3 regions of the Shinella sp. 20P9.1.1 genome follow, and region 2 is predicted to be linked to each of the others. Evidence: predicted binding sites of a transcription regulator. Region 2 holds the regulator's gene; each other region holds the start of a gene.

Region 1 (5,735 bases), on a different contig from region 2:
GGAGCTGACCGACGACGAGAAGAAGATCGATCTCGTGCGCCGCGAAGTCGGCATGGTGTTCCAGAGCTTCAACCTCTTCCCGCACATGACCGTGCTGGAGAACCTGACGCTCGCGCCGCGCCTGGTGCGCAAGATGGCGACCGCCGAGGCGGAAGCCGTCGCCATGAAGTATCTCAACCGCGTGCGCATTCCCGATCAGGCGCACAAATATCCCTCACAGCTTTCGGGCGGCCAGCAGCAGCGCGTCGCGATTGCCCGCGCGCTCTGCATGAACCCGGAGGTCATGCTCTTCGACGAGCCGACCTCAGCGCTCGACCCGGAAATGATTTCCGAAGTGCTCGACGTGATGACCGATCTTGCACGCGAGGGCATGACGATGGTCTGCGTAACGCACGAGATGGGCTTTGCCCGCTCCGTCGCCGACCGCATCGTCTTCATGGACCAGGGCGAGATCGTCGAAGTCTCCACCCCCGCCGAATTCTTCGCAGCCCCCAAGTCCGAGCGTGCCCGCACCTTCCTCGGACAGATCCTTGCCCATTGAGTAGAGCAGCCATGACCGACAGTACCGAAACCTTCCTCGCCTTCGCCGAGAAAATCGCCGACAGCTCCCGCGCCTTGCTTCTGGCCGCAGCCGAAGAGGCGCCACGCGTCGACCTGAAACAGGATGCGAGCTTCGTCACCGCCACCGACCGCGCGGTGGAAGCCCGGCTGCGCGAACAAATCCGCACCGCCTTCCCCGATCACGGCATCATGGGTGAGGAATATGGCAGCGAACGGCTGGATGCCGAATTCGTCTGGGTGCTCGATCCGATCGACGGCACCGCCGCCTGGGTCGCCGGCATTCCCGTTTATGGTACTCTGATTTCGCTGGCGCATGGCGGCAAGCCTTTGCTCGGCGTCATCGACCTTCCCGCCACCGCCGAGCGCCTGACCGGCATTTCCAGCCAAGGCGCCTGGCACAACGGCAAGCCGATCCGCTGCCGCAAGGGCACCGCACTTGCCGATGCCTATATGACCTCCTCCAACCCCCGCTTCGTGCCCGAGGCCGACCGTGCGCCCTTCGCACGGCTCGACAATTCCGTGCAGTTCACGCAATACGGCGGCAGCTGCTACAGCTATGCCTGCCTGGCGCGCGGCCGCACGGATTTGGCCGTCGATGCCGGCTTCGACGCCTATGACCTCTTTGCCCCGACCGCTATCATCGAAGGCGCAGGCGGCATCGTCACCGACTGGCAGGGTGGTCCGCTCGATCTCGGCTGGAAGGGCTGCGTCATCGCGGCGGGTGATCCGGCACTGCATGCGCAGGCGCTCACGGCGCTTGCGGCGGGCTGAAGCGCGAGGCGGAACAAAGCGCTGCCCAGTGCAGTTCGGCTCCATCATTCAAAACCGATGGAGCAAAGCAATGGGCGACCGCAAACAAGCCTCTCGCGAAGACGATTTCCGGGATTACGAACAGCGCGACACCCGCGACGGTTGGCCCTATGCGGACAGCGATGGCAGTGGGGCTGGCAGGAACGCGCCCTACGGCACCGCGGGCGCCAATCTCGAGCAGTCGGACAACAACGGCATCGAGATTTCCGGCGATCCCGAACTGCGGGACGTTGATGGCGCCCCGCTGCCGTTCTCCGACGAAGAGGCGGACACGATTGCCGACGACGATCTCGAGGAGCGCATCGCGCAACTGCTCGAAGAAGACGGGCGATTCGATCTCGATTCTCTGGAAATCACGATCCGCGGCGGGATTGCCGATCTCGATGGTTCCGTCGATGGCGAGGAAGACCGCCGTCGCCTGATCGGCCTTGTCCGCCGGGTGAAAGGCGTGCGCGCGGTAACGGCCGAGAACCTCATGACGCGCGGCGTCGATAGTCATATGCCGCGGGATATGGACGAATAGACACACGGATGAAATGCTGCCGGCCCGGCATCAACTGTCGGGTCGCCTCGTTCGTCCAGGGCGCCGTGGGTGTGAACAAAGAACGCTTCTAGTGAACGGTGATTGCGATATTCGCGTCGTAGGCGGCAGCCAGGAAGGCGTCGCGCACATCACCGTCCTCCACGTCGCCATCGAGAGCATCCGCACAGATACGGATGGCATTGAAGAACGCGGCGCCATGCTGCTTGGGCCAGAATTCCAAGAGATAGGCGGCCGCTTCCAGTGAGCTGCGAACAACCACGAACGATTGTGCTTCGTCGTTGGTCACCACGACGGGCATCGGCCAATTGTGAGCGCTTTCCATGACGAACCTCGTTTCGATGTTCCTTCCTCTACAATCAGGGATGGCGTGAAAAGTTCCATCGACTGTGGTTTCCGCACGCCTCGGATTGACAGAGCGCTACAGAACATATAGTGAACAAATATGAAGAAATCGCTGCAGCAACGCCTGGCCATCCTGTCTGATGCGGCCAAATACGATGCCTCCTGCGCGTCGAGTGGAACCGTCAAGCGCGACTCCGTGGTATCAGGCGGCCTCGGCTCGACCGAAGGGGCGGGGATTTGCCATGCCTATGCGCCGGACGGGCGCTGTATTTCGCTTTTGAAGATCCTGCTCACCAATTTCTGCATCTTCGATTGCGCCTATTGTATCAACCGCTCGTCGAGCAATGTGGAGCGCGCCCGCTTCACGCCGGACGAGGTTGTCTGGCTGACGCTGGAATTCTATCGGCGCAACTATATCGAGGGCCTGTTCCTCTCGTCGGGCATCATCCGCTCGCCCGATCATACGATGGGCGAAATGGTGAAGGTGGCGAAGGACCTGCGCGTGGTGCACGGCTTTCGCGGCTATATCCATCTCAAATCGATCCCCGACGCGTCGCCCGAACTGATCGAGCAGGCGGGGCTCTATGCCGATCGCCTGTCGCTCAATATCGAACTCCCGACGGATGCGGGTATCGGCCGTTTCGCGCCGGAAAAGCGCCCCGAGGGCATTCGCCGCGCCATGGGGGATCTGCGCCGCAAGATCGAGGCGGCAGACGAACCGACGTTGCAGACCAAGCGGCGCAAACGCTTCGTGCCGGGCGGCCAGAGCACCCAGATGATCGTGGGTGCCGATGGCGCTGACGATGCGACCATCCTAAAGACCAGCGCCCGGCTTTATGGCAGCTATGGCCTGAAGCGCGTCTACTATTCCGCCTTCAGCCCCATTCCGGATGCCTCGCGGGCATTGCCGCTGATCAAGCCGCCGCTGGTGCGCGAACACCGGCTCTACCAGGCCGACTGGCTCTATCGTTTCTACGGGTTCGGCGTCGACGAGATCACCGCGGCGACCGGCGGCATGCTGGATCTCGACATGGACCCCAAGCTCGCCTGGGCGCTCGCCAACCGGCAGGATTTCCCCGTCGACGTCAACAGGGCGGCGAAGGAGACCCTGCTGCGCGTGCCGGGCTTCGGCACGAAGACGGTCGATGCCATCCTCTCCAGCCGCCGTTTCCGCCGCCTGCGGCTGGAAGATCTGGCGCGGCTTAGCGTTTCCGTGCGCAAGGTGAAGGCGTTCATCGAGGCGGAGGGTTGGACGCCACTGAAGCTCGCCGACCGCGCCGACTTGAAGACGCTCTTCGCGCGCAAGCCGGAACAGCTTTCGTTGCTGTGATGTGGACGATCCCGCTTCTCGCCCGCGGTGATTTTTCCGAATGGCGCGATGCCGCCCGCGCGCTTGCCACAGCCGGCGTCTCGCCGCGCGAGGTGGACTGGCGCATCCAAGGCGACATAGAACTCTTCGAGGCCAGCACATTGCCGGAGCTGCCGGTGCCTGATGCCGCCGCACCCCCGCTCGTGGTGCCGCAGGCCTTCCTGCCGCTTGCCGAGGCCGTCGTATGCCACACGGATCCGGGGCGCTTTCATCTGCTCTACCGCCTGCTCTGGCGCCTGCAATCCGACCGGCGCCTGCTGGAACTGACGGCGGACAAGGATGTCGCCTGGGCGCGGCTGCTGGCCAAGAACGTCGCGCGTGACAGCCACAAGATGACGGCCTTCGTGCGGTTCAAGGAAATCGCAGGGGAGGTGGAAGGCCGCCGACGGTTTTTCGCCTGGTTCGAGCCGACGCATTTCGTCGTCGCGCGCACCGCGCCGTTCTTTCGCCGCCGCTTCGCCGATATGGACTGGATCATCGCAACGCCGAAGGGCACGGCGAGCTGGAATGGCGAAAGCCTGATCGCCGACATGCGGCCGGGCGAGGATCCTGGCCACGGCGATCCCACGGACGCGCTCTGGCGCACCTATTATGCCAGTATCTTCAATCCGGCGCGGCTGAAGACTAGGGCTATGCAGGCGGAGATGCCGAAGAAATACTGGCGCAACTTGCCCGAGGCGGCCCTCATTCCCGAACTGATCGCCAATGCGGAAGCCAATGTTCGCGCCATGGCCGAGCGTGCTGCCAGCGATCCGCCGGCCTTTCACTACCGGCTTCAGGATTTGGCACAGGCAATGCCGTCCGCCGGTTTTGCTGAAGCCGGCACGCTGGAAAGCCTGCGCGAAGAGGCCCGGCGCTGCACGCGCTGCCCGCTGCATTGCACGGCGACGCAGACCGTCTTCGGCGAGGGGCAGGAGGCGGCGGTGATGATGATGGTCGGCGAGCAGCCGGGCGATCAGGAAGACCTTGCCGGCCGTCCCTTTGTCGGCCCGGCCGGAAAAGTGCTGGATGGCGTGCTGAAGGAGGCCGGCCTTGCGCGCGAAACGCTTTACCTCACCAATGCCGTCAAGCATTTCAAATATCAGCCGCGCGGCAAGCGCCGCATCCACGAGAAGCCGAACCGGGGTGAGATCGATCATTGCCGCTGGTGGCTGACGAAGGAAATCGAACTCGTCAAACCTAGGATCATCGTGGCCCTGGGCGCCACGGCCCTCTATGCGCTGACGGGCGACCGGCGCCCGCTCAGCCAGGTGCGCAGCCAACCCATGGCGATGGAGGACAATGTCGTGCTCTACCCAACCATCCATCCCTCGTTCCTGCTACGCCTGCCCGATGAGGCCGAACGCCGGCGCCAGCATGCCCTCTTTCTCGAGGACATCAGGGATATCGGTCATCTGGCGAAGAGCTTTTCGGGCTAGATCTGGATCTGGTGCCGCTTGAAATCCGTCCGTGACACCACGCCGGAAAGGCGGCTCTGGCGGTCGAGCACGGCGAGGCGACGCAGGTGCAGCGACTGCATGTTGGCGAGCACAATGGCGGGATCCTCGTCGTCATAACAATAGGTGATGTTGGTGGTCATGATGTCGGAGACCTTGGTGACCTCGGCGTTAAGGCCCGGAGCGACGGCGCGCAGGATGATGTCGCGGTCCGTCAGCGTGCCGACAAGGCCGCTGGCATCGGCAACCGGCAGAAAGGCGATATCCCACTCCGCCATGAGGCTCGCGGCATAGTGCAACGTCTCCTCCGGGCGGACGAGGTGAACGTTGCGGGTCATGATGTCGCCGATATGCATGAGGACCTCTCGAAAACCATTTCGGTAGGAACCGCCGAAGGCACTTTTGGTTCCGAAATCCGCTGTGTCCTGTCGAAGGCGATGGATATCCACGGGCCGGCCTTGCCGCGCGGTGCAAAGCGGTAGATCGCCTCACCCGGCAAGGCGGGCACCGCTCCGCTCGCCTCCGTCAGATTGGCGCGAAGGAGAAGCGTTCCGTCGGGCGAACGCCAGTCGATCGCGACGATGCCGTCCTCGGCAGGCAGGATATGCGGTTCGATGGGCCTGATCTTCAGAAGCGGCGCGATATGCCGCTGCCGCAGGCCGGTGAGGTCGCG
Region 2 (5,735 bases):
GTTCGCCGTACAACAGCAGGTAGCAGACTTCCAGGAAGTCGCCATGTTCGGCCAGCTGGTCGATGGGGTAGCCGCGATGCAGCAGCACGCCTTCGTCGCCGTCGATATAGGTGATCTTCGATTCGCAGGAGGCCGTGGAGGTGAAACCGGGATCGTAGGTGAAGGCGCCGGTATTCTTGTAGAGGGTGCCAATGTCGATCACATCGGGGCCGATCGTCCCGGATCGCGTCGGCAGCTCAACTGTCTTGCCACCGATCGATACACCCGCGCTAGTTCCTGTCATGACGATCCTCCGTTGTTTCGAATGGTGGCACGCAGTTGTGCCGCACCCATGAACATGCTCGTTTTGCTAGCCCATTTACGGTGCCCTGCCAAGCGATACCAAAGGCAAATTGTGCACTGCGAAAATAAGCTTTCCGGCAACGCAATATCTACCGTTTCGGTGAAGTTGCAAGCAACCTTTGAGAGTGCTCGCGCAATTGCGGAGGGCGCATCCTTTCTTGCTGGCTTAGTATTTTTCGCGCCTACTGTTGATTGAGGATTTTTGTCGTCGATTGCATTATGGTGGCAGGAAAAGGGGCCGAGGCCATGGCCAAGGTGAAGGAGGCGGAGGGACGGGATGCGCTGCGCGAGGCCGATGCCTGGCGGACGCTTTCCGATGTCTCATCGCCACCGGCAGTGCTCGAGGATGGTGCACGTCCGAAAGCGCCGCTAGCCACTCTGGGGCGGATCGAAGGCCGCCTTCGCCACGTCCTCCTGCCGTGGCGAGACGTGCACGCCGCCTTTGCGGAGGAGCGGGCACACGGCCATTTCTTTCTCTTCGTGCCGGTCTTCCTCGGCGCGGGAGCAGCACTCTGGTTTGCGGCTATCTCCAATCCCTCCGTTCTCGCCCTCCTTTTCATCGCTTTCATCACCTTCTGGCCTGCCTGGCGCCTGCGACACCGGGAAGACTGGCGAGCGCTTGCCGCAGGCGCTGCGTTTCTCGTGCCCATCGGCATGCTGCTGGCGGCCTTCGAAAGTGCCCGGCTCGACACCGTCCTGCTCGATGCGCCCGTGACCACCGAGATCACCGGCCGCGTGCTGTCGCGCGAAAGCGACGGGCGAGGTGCAATCCGCTATCGCATTGCCCTTACGGCGACACGCGATCCCACCTTGAAACGTGCGCCTGATGTGGTGACGGTTCTCGCCCGCAACAGGCACGAACCGATCGTGATCGGCGACGGCATTGCTGGCCGCGCGCGGCTCAATCCGCCCTCCGGTCCCGCATTGACGGGGCTCAACGATTTTGCCTTCGACGCCTATTTCGCCGGCACCGGGGCGGTCGGCTATTTCTACCAGGCGCCCGAACGGATTGCAGCGGCGCCGGCCGGTCTGGAGGAGCGGATCCGGCAGGAAATCGCGACGTGGCGCAACAATCTGACCGAGCATATCCGTAGCCGGATCGATGGCGATGCCGGCGCGATCGCCGCCGCCTTGGTGACGGCCGAACAGCGTGCGATCAGCCCGGAAACGGTGGAGGCGTTGCGGCAGGCGGGGCTTGCCCATGTGTTGGCGATTTCCGGGCTGAACATGGTGCTTGCGGCCGGCACATTTCTTGTCGGCGCACGCATGCTGATGGCACTGATCCCCGGCTTTGCCGAGCGATATCCGGCAAAGAAAATCGCCGCCGTCGGGGCGCTCGTCATGGTGACGCTCTATATACTCGTGTCGGGTGGGGCACTTTCGGCGGTGCGTTCGTGGATCATGATCTGCGTCATGCTCGTCGCCGTGCTGTTCGGACGGTCGGCGATCAGCCTGCGAAATGTCGCCCTTTCGGCCATCCTCATTCTGGTGGTCACGCCCTCGGCCATCACCAATCCCGGTTTCCAGATGTCCTATGCCGCAACGCTGGGGCTCGTCGCCGGCTATGCGGCATGGCGCGAGCGGCCGGTGAAACGGGAAGGCCGGGGCGGCATGTTGCGGGCCGCCGGCGGTTCGACCGGCCGCTTCCTTGGCGGATTGATGCTCTCCTCGCTGATCGGCGGTTTTTCGACGCTGATCTATTCGATCGGCCACTTCAACCGGATTCCGGCCTACGGGTTGGCGGGCAACCTCCTCACCATGCCCGCCATCAGCGCCATCGTCATGCCGTTCGGCCTTGTCGCCGTGCTGCTGATGCCCTTCGGGCTGGATGCCATTCCTTTCGCCATCATGGGCAAGGGGATCGAGTGGATGATCGCCCTGTCCAACTGGGTCGCCAGCTGGAAGGGCGAGATCGTCACCGGCCGCATTCCGCCTGCCGCCTTCCTGCTGATCGGTTTTGGCGGCGGGCTCGTCTGCATCCTGCGCACACGCCTTCGCCATGCCGGTACATTGCTCGTGCTGATCGGCATTGCCATCGCATTCTGGCCGGGTGATCCCGTAAGACCCGAGGTCCTGATCTCGGAGGACGGTCGCCTCGTTGCTATCCTGCGCGACGATGGCGTTGCGACGAACCGTGCCCGTCCGCCGGATTTCGTCTACGCGCAATGGCGCCGGGCCCTGCGGCTGGGCGACGTCGTCAAGCCGACGATGAGAAAGACCGCCGGTTTGACAGTTGAAGAGGAAGCTACCGCTGTCGAAACCGCGAAAAAGCGAAAATCGTCACGCCACCGGGCAAACCGCGAAAAGGCGAAAGCGGCCATGGCGTCTGCGTTCGACGCGGCAGCAAGCCAGGCGGGTTTCATCTGCGAGACGAAGGCTTTCTGCGTGGCTGTTTCACCAAACGAATGGCGCATCGTCACGCTTGACGACGTCGCATTTCTTGGCACGGCCTGCGACGCCGCAGACGTCGTCGTCACGCAGGCGCCGCTTCGGACCGCCGCTTGCCGCTCCGGCGCAAGGCTCATCACCGCTCGCCATCTTCGGCGCACCGGCGCCCTGGAAATCATCCCCGGCGAAGAGGAAAATGCACCGTTCATACTGGAAGCCAGCATAATACCAGCTATCGAAACGCTGGATCGCCCGTGGTCGCGCCATCGGACTTATGATTGGCGAACCGGAACGTATACGAGTGGCAACGCAGAGGGAGAACGCCCTCAACGCGATACTCAAGGCGAAATCAATGAAACCGACGCAGCCATTTCGAGCGACTTCTGAATTGAGCAGCTGAGTTGGCCGGCAGCATAAACCATTTCCTGAACCAAAAGCTCCCGCACCTTCACCTCGAAGGCCGCACAGTCCATGAAAGCTAATGCCCTCGGGGCACTTACGACGTCTCGAGTTTGGCCTGGTTAGTTGTAGCGCCGAATAAGGCCCACAAGCTTGCCCTGGATTTTGACGCGATCCGGACCGAAGATGCGGGTTTCATAAGCAGGGTTTGCGGCTTCCAGCGCAATCGACGCACCCTTACGGCGGAAGCGCTTCAGCGTGGCTTCTTCATCGTCGACGAGGGCTACGATGATTTCGCCGGGATTGGCACTGCTGGTATCGCGAATGATGACCGTGTCGCCATCGAAGATGCCGGCTTCGATCATCGAATCGCCCTTCACCTCGAGCGCATAGTGATCGCCGACGCCGATCATTTCGGCCGGGACAGTGATATCATGCGTGTTGTTCTGGATGGCGGAGATCGGCACGCCGGCGGCGATGCGGCCCATGACAGGTACGGAGACCGAGGAGGGCATGAGATCGGACTGCGGTGTTGCGACACGCTGGGAGGGCGCCGGCGCCATCGGTTGTTTGCCGCGGCTGCCTTCTACGACGGTGGGTGAGAACCCACGGCGGGGCTGCTGGATCGGTGAATAGGCCTCGGGAAGCTTGATGACTTCCAGTGCCCGCGCCCGGTTCGGCAGGCGGCGGATGAAGCCGCGCTCTTCAAGCGCCGTGATGAGGCGATGGATGCCGGATTTGGAGGCCAAATCCAGGGCATCCTTCATCTCGTCGAAAGACGGCGGAATACCGGATTCCTTCATACGCTCGTGAATGAACAGGAGCAGCTCCTGTTGTTTGCGCGTCAGCATGGTCTCTCCACCGAGAATCGTGAAACAAATCCAGAACAGACACTATCTGTTCCATTTGTGTTCCGCAAGGGGCTGCTGAAACAATAATACTGTTCAGGGGGGTGGCTGGCGTACCATAAGGACGTCGCAAGCAACGCCGGCTTCGACGGAGGGCGCGTTCGGCGGGCGGATGAGCAGGCCTTCGGATTCCGCGAAGATTCGCATCATCGAAGAATCCTGCTTGTCGAAGGGCGTCACCTGCAAATCTCCATCCGGCCCGCGGGTGATGCGGGAGCGAATGTAGTCCTGCCGGTGGTCGTTTTCCTTGACCGGCACGGCGGTGACGGCCTTGTAAACGCGGTCATTCGCCGGCAGGCGGGCGAGGCGGCGCGTCAGCGGCTCCAGGAAAAGCAGCGCGCAGACGAGGCTGGAGACGGGATTGCCCGGCAGGCCGACGATCTGGATATCGCCAAGGCGGCCGACCATCAGCGGTTTTCCGGGACGCATGGCGATGCGCCAGAAATCGAGTTCCATGCCGGCTTCGCCGAGCACCGGCTGCACGAGATCGAAATCGCCGACCGAGGCGCCGCCGAGTGTGACGAGCACGTCGATATCCAAGGCAAGTGCCCTCTGCACGGCCTCGAGGATCGCCTTTTTATCGTCGCCGACAATGCCGAGGTCGATGATCTCGGCACCGGAAGCGCGCGCGATGGCGGAGACGCCATAGGTGTTGGAGGCGATGATCTGGCTTGTGCCGGGCGATGTGCCGGGCGTGACGAGTTCGTCGCCCGTAGCGAGCACGGCGATGCGGGGGCGGGCGTAGACCGTGAGCTCGGCGTGGTTCATCGCAGCGGCGACGGTGAGACGGCCGGCATCGAGCATATCGCCGGCCTTGAGCAGCACGTCGCGTTCCGAAAAATCCTGGCCGCGCGGGCGGATATGGCGGCCTTTGGGCGTGAGGAAGGTGGTGCGGATGCGTCCATCCTCCAGCTTCTCCGCGTCTTCCTGCAGCAGAACGGTATCTGCGAAGGCAGACATTGGCGCGCCGGTGAAGATGCGCACGGCCTCGCCGGGGCCGGCTGTGCCGTCGAAGGCATGGCCAGCCGCGGAGGTGCCGACGACCTTGAGGATCGATCCGAGTTCGGCGATATCGGCGTGGCGAACGGCATAGCCGTCCATGGCGGAATTGTCGAAAGGCGGCTGGGTGAGGCGGGCGGCGACGTCTTCAGCCAGCACGCGGCCGTCCGCTTCATGAAGCGAAACCTTTTCCGTCCGTTGCGTGGGCTTGGCCGCGGAAAGCAGGCGGTCGAGGGCGTCGGCAACGGGGAGGAGGGACATCAGAGATCTCTGCGTTTGTAATCACCGGAGCGGCCGCCGGACTTTTCGGCAAGGCGCACGCCGCCGATCTCCATCTCGCGGTCGGCCGCCTTGGCCATGTCGTAGATTGTGAGGCACGCGACGCTGACGGCGGTCAGCGCCTCCATCTCGACGCCGGTGCGGCCGGTGAGCTTCGCCATGGCCTCGATGCGCAGGCCGGGCAAGGCGCGATCCTCACGGATATCCACCGTCACCTTAGTCAGCATCAGCGGGTGGCAGAGCGGGATGAGATTGGACGTCTGCTTGGCGGCCATGATGCCGGCCAGTCGTGCCGTGCCGATCACGTCGCCCTTCTTGGCGTCGCCCTTGAGGATCAGGTCGAGCGTTTCCGGCGCCATGCGGATGAAACCTTCGGCCACGGCAATGCGCACGGTCTCGGCCTTGTCGCCGACATCGACC
Region 3 (5,735 bases), on a different contig from region 2:
GTAAGTCATCGACGCGGCCAGGAACTCGACCGGATAATGCGCCTTCAGATAGGCAGTCTGGTAGGAGACGATGGCGTAAGCGGCGGCGTGCGACTTGTTGAAGCCGTAGTTGGCGAATTTGGCGAGCAGGTCGAAGATCAGGTCGGACTGCGGCTTGGAAACGCCGTTCTTGACCGCGCCGTCGACGAAACGGGCGCGCTGCTTGTCCATCTCCTCCTTGATCTTCTTGCCCATGGCGCGGCGCAAGAGATCGGCCTCGCCGAGCGAATAACCCGAGAGAACCTGGGCGATCTGCATCACCTGTTCCTGGTAAACGATAACGCCCTGCGTTTCCTTGAGCAGATGGTCGATCGTCGGATGGATCGATTCGATCTCCTCCTCGCCGTGCTTGCGGGCGTTATAGACCGGGATGTTCTCCATCGGGCCGGGGCGGTAGAGCGCCACGAGCGCGATGATATCCTCGATGCAGTCCGGCCGCATGCCGATCAGTGCCTTGCGCATGCCGGCACTTTCCACCTGGAACACGCCGACCGTCTCGCCGCGCGACAGCATCTCGTAGGTCAACTGATCATCCAGCGGCAGGCTTTCGAGCTTGACCTCGATATCGCGCTTGCGAATGAAATCGACGGCGGTCTTCAGGACAGTCAGCGTCTTCAGGCCGAGAAAGTCGAATTTCACGAGGCCGGCCTGTTCCACCCACTTCATGTTGAACTGGGTGACGGGCATGTCGGAGCGCGGATCGCGGTACATCGGCACAAGCTGCGACAGCGGCCGATCGCCGATCACGATGCCGGCGGCATGCGTGGAGGCGTGACGGTAGAGACCTTCGATCTTCTGGGCGATATCGAGCAGACGGGCGACGACCGGCTCCTTCTCCGCCTCTTCCTGCAGCTTCGGCTCCTCTTCGATCGCCTTGTAGAGCGGCGTCGGATTGGCCGGATTGTTCGGCACGAGCTTGCAGATCTTGTCGACCTGGCCATAGGGCATTTCGAGCACGCGGCCGACGTCACGCAGGGCCGCGCGCGCCTGCAGCGAACCGAAGGTGATGATCTGTGCCACCTGCTCGCGACCGTATTTCTGCTGCACGTAGCGGATCACCTCTTCGCGGCGGTCCTGGCAGAAGTCGATATCGAAGTCGGGCATCGAAACGCGTTCCGGATTGAGGAAGCGTTCGAAAAGCAACGAGAAGCGCAACGGATCGACGTCGGTAATGGTGAGTGCATAGGCGACGAGCGAACCCGCGCCCGAACCGCGGCCCGGCCCGACGGGAATATTATGCTGCTTGGCCCACTTGATGAAGTCGGCAACGATGAGGAAGTAGCCGGGAAACTTCATGCGCTCGATGACGCTGAGCTCGAAATCCAGCCGCTCGCGGTAATCCTGTTCCGTATAGCCCGGCGACAGGCCGAGCAGCGCCATGCGGCTTTCCAGCCCCTCCACCGACTGGCGGCGCAGCTCTGCCGATTCCGCCCGCTCCGCCTCTTCCGGATCATCCGTCGCCCCCGTGAAGCGCGGCAGGATAGGCGCGCGCGTCTTCAGCACGAAGGAGCAGCGCTTTGCGATCTCGACCGTGTTCTCCAGCGCCTCCGGAAGGTCGGCAAAGAGCTTTGCCATGTCCTTGCGGCTCTTGAGATAGTGATCCGGCGACAGGCGGAACCGGTTGTCATCCGACACCATGGCATTGTGCGCCACCGCCATCAGCGCATCGTGGGCATCGTAGTCGTCCGGTGACGGGAAGAACGGCTCGTTGGTGGCGACCAGCGGCACATCCTCCGCATAGGCAAGCTCCACCATGCGCCGCTCATGCGACTTGTCGTAACGACCGTGGCGCTGCAACTCGATATAGAGCCGATCGCCAAACACAGCCTTCAGCGCATCGAGCCGCGCTTTTGCTACGGCCGGCTGTCCGGCAAGATAGGCCATGTCGACGGGACCGCCGCGCGCACCCGTCAAGGCGATCAGCCCGTCCGTGCCCGCTTCCAGCCAGCTATAGGCAATGCGAACCGCCTGCCCGCTTTCACCGCCGAGATAGGCGCGGCTGACGAGCTCGACGAGACGCGCATAGCCGGCATCGCTCGCGGCAAGGACAACGATCGACGGCAGCTTCTGAAGCTGCGCCTGCCCCCCGCGCCTTTCGCCCTCGCCCTCGTCTTCCATATCGATCGACAGCTGGCAGCCGATCAAGGGCTGAATGCCGTCGCCGACGGCCTTCTGCGAGAATTCGAGCGCCGCGAACAGATTGTTCGTGTCGGTGATGGCGATTGCCGGCTGCTGGTCGGACGTTGCCTTGCCGATGATCTTCTTGATCGGCAGAGCGCCTTCGAGCAGCGAGAAAGCCGAATGCACGCGCAGATGCACGAATTCGGGCGTCTCGGCGATCTTCTCGCCAACCGTCACTGGAGCCGCTTCCGCCATGTCAAACTTCCTTCCGATCAGAAGAAAGAGCTTAAACGGATTCGGACCCGTCTCGTCCAGACGGTTCTTGGCTTTGCACCCGCTTTCCACGCGCCAAGGACGCGCGGCAGGCAGGAATGATCAGTGGAGAGATCTGAACCGTCAGATTCCGAAGAGGAGGACGGAGAAGCTGGCGACGAACAGGGCGATGGAGGTGAATGCTGCAAAGTCACGAAGAAAATCGGTCATTATGGCTCCCTTTCCTTTTATGTTTTCACTTTGTTCTATTCTTGTTCTCATGTCAACAGCTTTCCACATCCCCTCTGGACCGACGCGTTCACGCGCAATAAGGTCGGCCCAACCCCATGGAGGAAATGAAATGAAGTCGCTTGCCGCTGCCCTCGTGTTTTCGATTGTTCTGCCTGCCGCAACGATGGCCGCCGACTTTCCGGCAGACCGCATCGTCGCCATGGCGAGCGGCGACTGGAACAAGGACGGCACGGCGGATCTGGCCGTGATCGCCACACCGGGCGACGACAGCGGCGACGACAACGGCCTCTATGTCTATCTTGCCAAGCCCGAAGAGAACCGCCTGACGCTTGCTTTGCCGCTGCCGAACAGCATCTGGGGCAACCTCACCATGTACGGCCAGGAGCCGGAACTTGCGGCGCTCGCCAATGGCTCCTTCACCATCACGACCAAGAACGATTCGGTCGGGCGCGACCGCTGGCGTCAGTCGCTCACCATCGCCTATCGAAATTTCGATTTCATCGTCGCCGGCTACACCTACTCGGCCTATGATACGCTCGACCCCAATGCCAGCACGGAATGCGACCTCAACGTGCTGACCGGAAAGGGCAAGACCAGCGGCGGCGCGGTTTCCGGGCAGGCGCAGTTCGCCTTGCTCAAGGACTGGAAGGACGAGACCGCCCGCTCCATCTGCGGGCTGGACAACTGATCGCAGGCACCGCCCGCAGGGCGGCGATACGGAAGGACAATCGCGATGACCGACGAGATCAGCATCGAAATTTCCCTCTTCGTCGAGCACGGGCGCGAACAGGAGGCGGCGGACTTCTACGTCGTCGCCTTTGGCGCCGTAGTGGTCGAACCCTATCATATCGAAGGCGTACTAGCGGGCTTTGCCATGCGCTTCGGAACGATGCCTGTGGCCGTCGCGGGATCAAACCCGCGACGCGAGGAAAACCCGTCCTATGGCGGGCCGTTCTTCCCCAAGGCGGCCGGGTCCGTCAGCGCGATTTTCACACTGACGGTCGGCGACATCGAGCGCACGATGCAACGGACGATCGAAGCCGGTGCCGTGACGCGAGATGTAGTGCAGGTGGATATGTTGGGCCGCCGCGTGGCGTCGATCTTCGACCCGTTCGGACACATCTGGGCGCTTGTCGAACGAAAGGCCGGAACCGCTAAGCTCGCGGCGTGATATCGAACGACGGGCCTTTCAGGCCAGTTCCTTGACGAGCCCGTCCTCGATCGTCACGCGGCGATCCATCAGGCTGGCAAGCTCATGGTTGTGCGTGGCGATCATCGCGGCAAGGCCGGACTGGCGGGCGAGCGCTTCCAGCGCCTCGAAAACGTAGCCGGCGGTTTCCGGGTCGAGATTGCCGGTCGGTTCGTCGGCCAGAAGCAGGAGCGGCGCATTGGCAACCGCGCGTGCGATGGCGACGCGCTGCTGCTCACCGCCGGAGAGTTCGGACGGGCGATGGTCGGCGCGGTGGCCGATGCGCATATAATCGAGCAGCTGCGCGGCGCGTTCGCGTGCCTCGGCCTTGGAGAGACCGCCGATCAGCTGCGGCATCATGATGTTTTCGAGCGCGGTGAATTCCGGCAGCAGATGGTGGAACTGATAAACGAAGCCGATCTCGCCGCGGCGGATCGCCGTGCGCTGGTCGTCTGGCAGGCCAGCGCAGGAATGGCCGTTGACGAACACATCGCCGGCATCGGGTTTTTCGAGCAGCCCCGCGACATGCAGCAGCGTCGATTTGCCGGTGCCAGAGGGCGCGACGAGCGCCACCGTCTCGCCGCTTCTGAGCGTGAAATCGGCCCCCTTGAGGATCGACAGCACCGTCTCGCCCTGGCCGTAGTGCCGTTCGATGCCTTTGAGTTCCAAAGCGACGCGCGCTGCCATGCTGAATTCCTATTCGTACCTGAGGGCCTGAACCGGATCGAGCTTGGAGGCACGCCAGGCGGGGAAGATCGTCGCGAGGAAGGAGAGCGCCAGCGCCATGACGATGACGGTGACCGTCTCGCCGGCATTCATGTCGGCCGGAAGCTGGCTGAGGAAATAGAGTTCCGGATTGAACAGTGTCGTGCCCGAGATCCAGGAGAAGAACTGGCGGATCGACTCGACGTTGAGGCAGACGATGACGCCGAGCAGCACGCCGGCGAAGGTGCCGACCGTGCCGATGGCCGCCCCCGTCATGAAGAAGATGCGCATGATGGAGCCCGATGTGGCGCCCATGGTGCGCAGGATCGCGATGTCGCTGCCCTTGTCCTTCACCAGCATGATCAGGCCGGAAATGATGTTGAGTGCGGCGACGAGCACGATCAGCGTCAGGATCATGAACATGACATTGCGCTCGACCTGCAGGGCCGAGAAGAAGGTCTGGTTGCGCTGGCGCCAGTCGGTGATGAAGATTTGCCGCTCCGCCGCCGCCTCGATGGGCTGGCGCAGGCTGTCGATCTGATCCGGGTTGGAAACGAAAAGCTCGATCGACTGCACGACGCCTTCGGAGTTGAAGTAGAGTTGTGCCTCGTCCAGCGGCATGTAGATGATCGAGGCGTCATATTCCGACATGCCGATCTCGAAGATCGCCGAGACCGTATAGGTCTTCACGCGCGGATTAACGCCCAGCGGCGTGACGTCCCCTTCCGGTGCCACGAGCGTGATTTGGCCGCCGGCGCTGAGTCCGAGTTGCTCGGCCATACGCGCGCCGATGGCAACACCGCCGCCGGAGGCAAAACCGACAAGGTCGCCTTCCTTGATATGGTCGGAGACGGATTTCATTTTGGCGAGGTCATCCGCACGGATGCCGCGCACCAGAGCGCCCGTGCCGCCGCCGGCCGTGCCCTGCGCCAGCGTCTGGCCTTCCACGAGTGGGATAGCCATGGTGACGCCGGGAACGGCAGCGAGGCGCTCGGCGAGCTTGGCATAATCGTTCAGCGGGCTGTCGATCGGCTGGATGATCATATGCCCGTTGATGCCGAGGATGCGCGAGATCAGCTCGGTGCGGAACCCGTTCATCACCGCCATGACGATGATGAGCGTCGCCACGCCGAGCATGATGCCAATGAAGGAGAAGCCGGCAATAACGGAGATGAAG

The links. Region 2 encodes LexA, which represses DNA repair genes until DNA is damaged. Its sites were predicted from a motif close to TGTTCNNNNTGTGTTCNG; they were not measured.
Region 1: AC27VQ_RS16940 (putative DNA modification/repair radical SAM protein) is a predicted target of LexA. The motif match lies at 2,337-2,354, and genes of this name have one in related genera.
Region 3: dnaE (DNA polymerase III subunit alpha) is a predicted target of LexA. The motif match lies at 2,675-2,692, and genes of this name have one in related genera.

Annotation. Positions count from the first base shown of each region.
Region 1 is NZ_JBYOLC010000009.1:145,387-151,121, reverse strand. Features, by position in the region: gene AC27VQ_RS16960 (amino acid ABC transporter ATP-binding protein) at 1-541, shown strand, start outside; gene AC27VQ_RS16955 (inositol monophosphatase family protein) at 553-1,332, shown strand; gene AC27VQ_RS16950 (BON domain-containing protein) at 1,403-1,894, shown strand; gene AC27VQ_RS16945 (DUF982 domain-containing protein) at 1,983-2,237, opposite strand; gene AC27VQ_RS16940 (putative DNA modification/repair radical SAM protein) at 2,358-3,587, shown strand; gene AC27VQ_RS16935 (UdgX family uracil-DNA binding protein) at 3,587-5,044, shown strand; gene AC27VQ_RS16930 (CBS domain-containing protein) at 5,041-5,418, opposite strand; gene treZ (malto-oligosyltrehalose trehalohydrolase) at 5,397-5,735, opposite strand, start outside.
Region 2 is NZ_JBYOLC010000011.1:42,879-48,613, reverse strand. Features, by position in the region: gene gltA (citrate synthase) at 1-283, opposite strand, end outside; gene AC27VQ_RS18680 (ComEC/Rec2 family competence protein) at 589-3,117, shown strand; gene lexA (transcriptional repressor LexA) at 3,252-3,980, opposite strand; gene AC27VQ_RS18670 (molybdopterin molybdotransferase MoeA) at 4,074-5,297, opposite strand; gene moaC (cyclic pyranopterin monophosphate synthase MoaC) at 5,297-5,735, opposite strand, start outside.
Region 3 is NZ_JBYOLC010000005.1:100,457-106,191, forward strand. Features, by position in the region: gene dnaE (DNA polymerase III subunit alpha) at 1-2,415, opposite strand, end outside; gene AC27VQ_RS10540 (hypothetical protein) at 2,774-3,352, shown strand; gene AC27VQ_RS10545 (VOC family protein) at 3,398-3,835, shown strand; gene AC27VQ_RS10550 (ABC transporter ATP-binding protein) at 3,854-4,540, opposite strand; gene AC27VQ_RS10555 (lipoprotein-releasing ABC transporter permease subunit) at 4,550-5,735, opposite strand, start outside.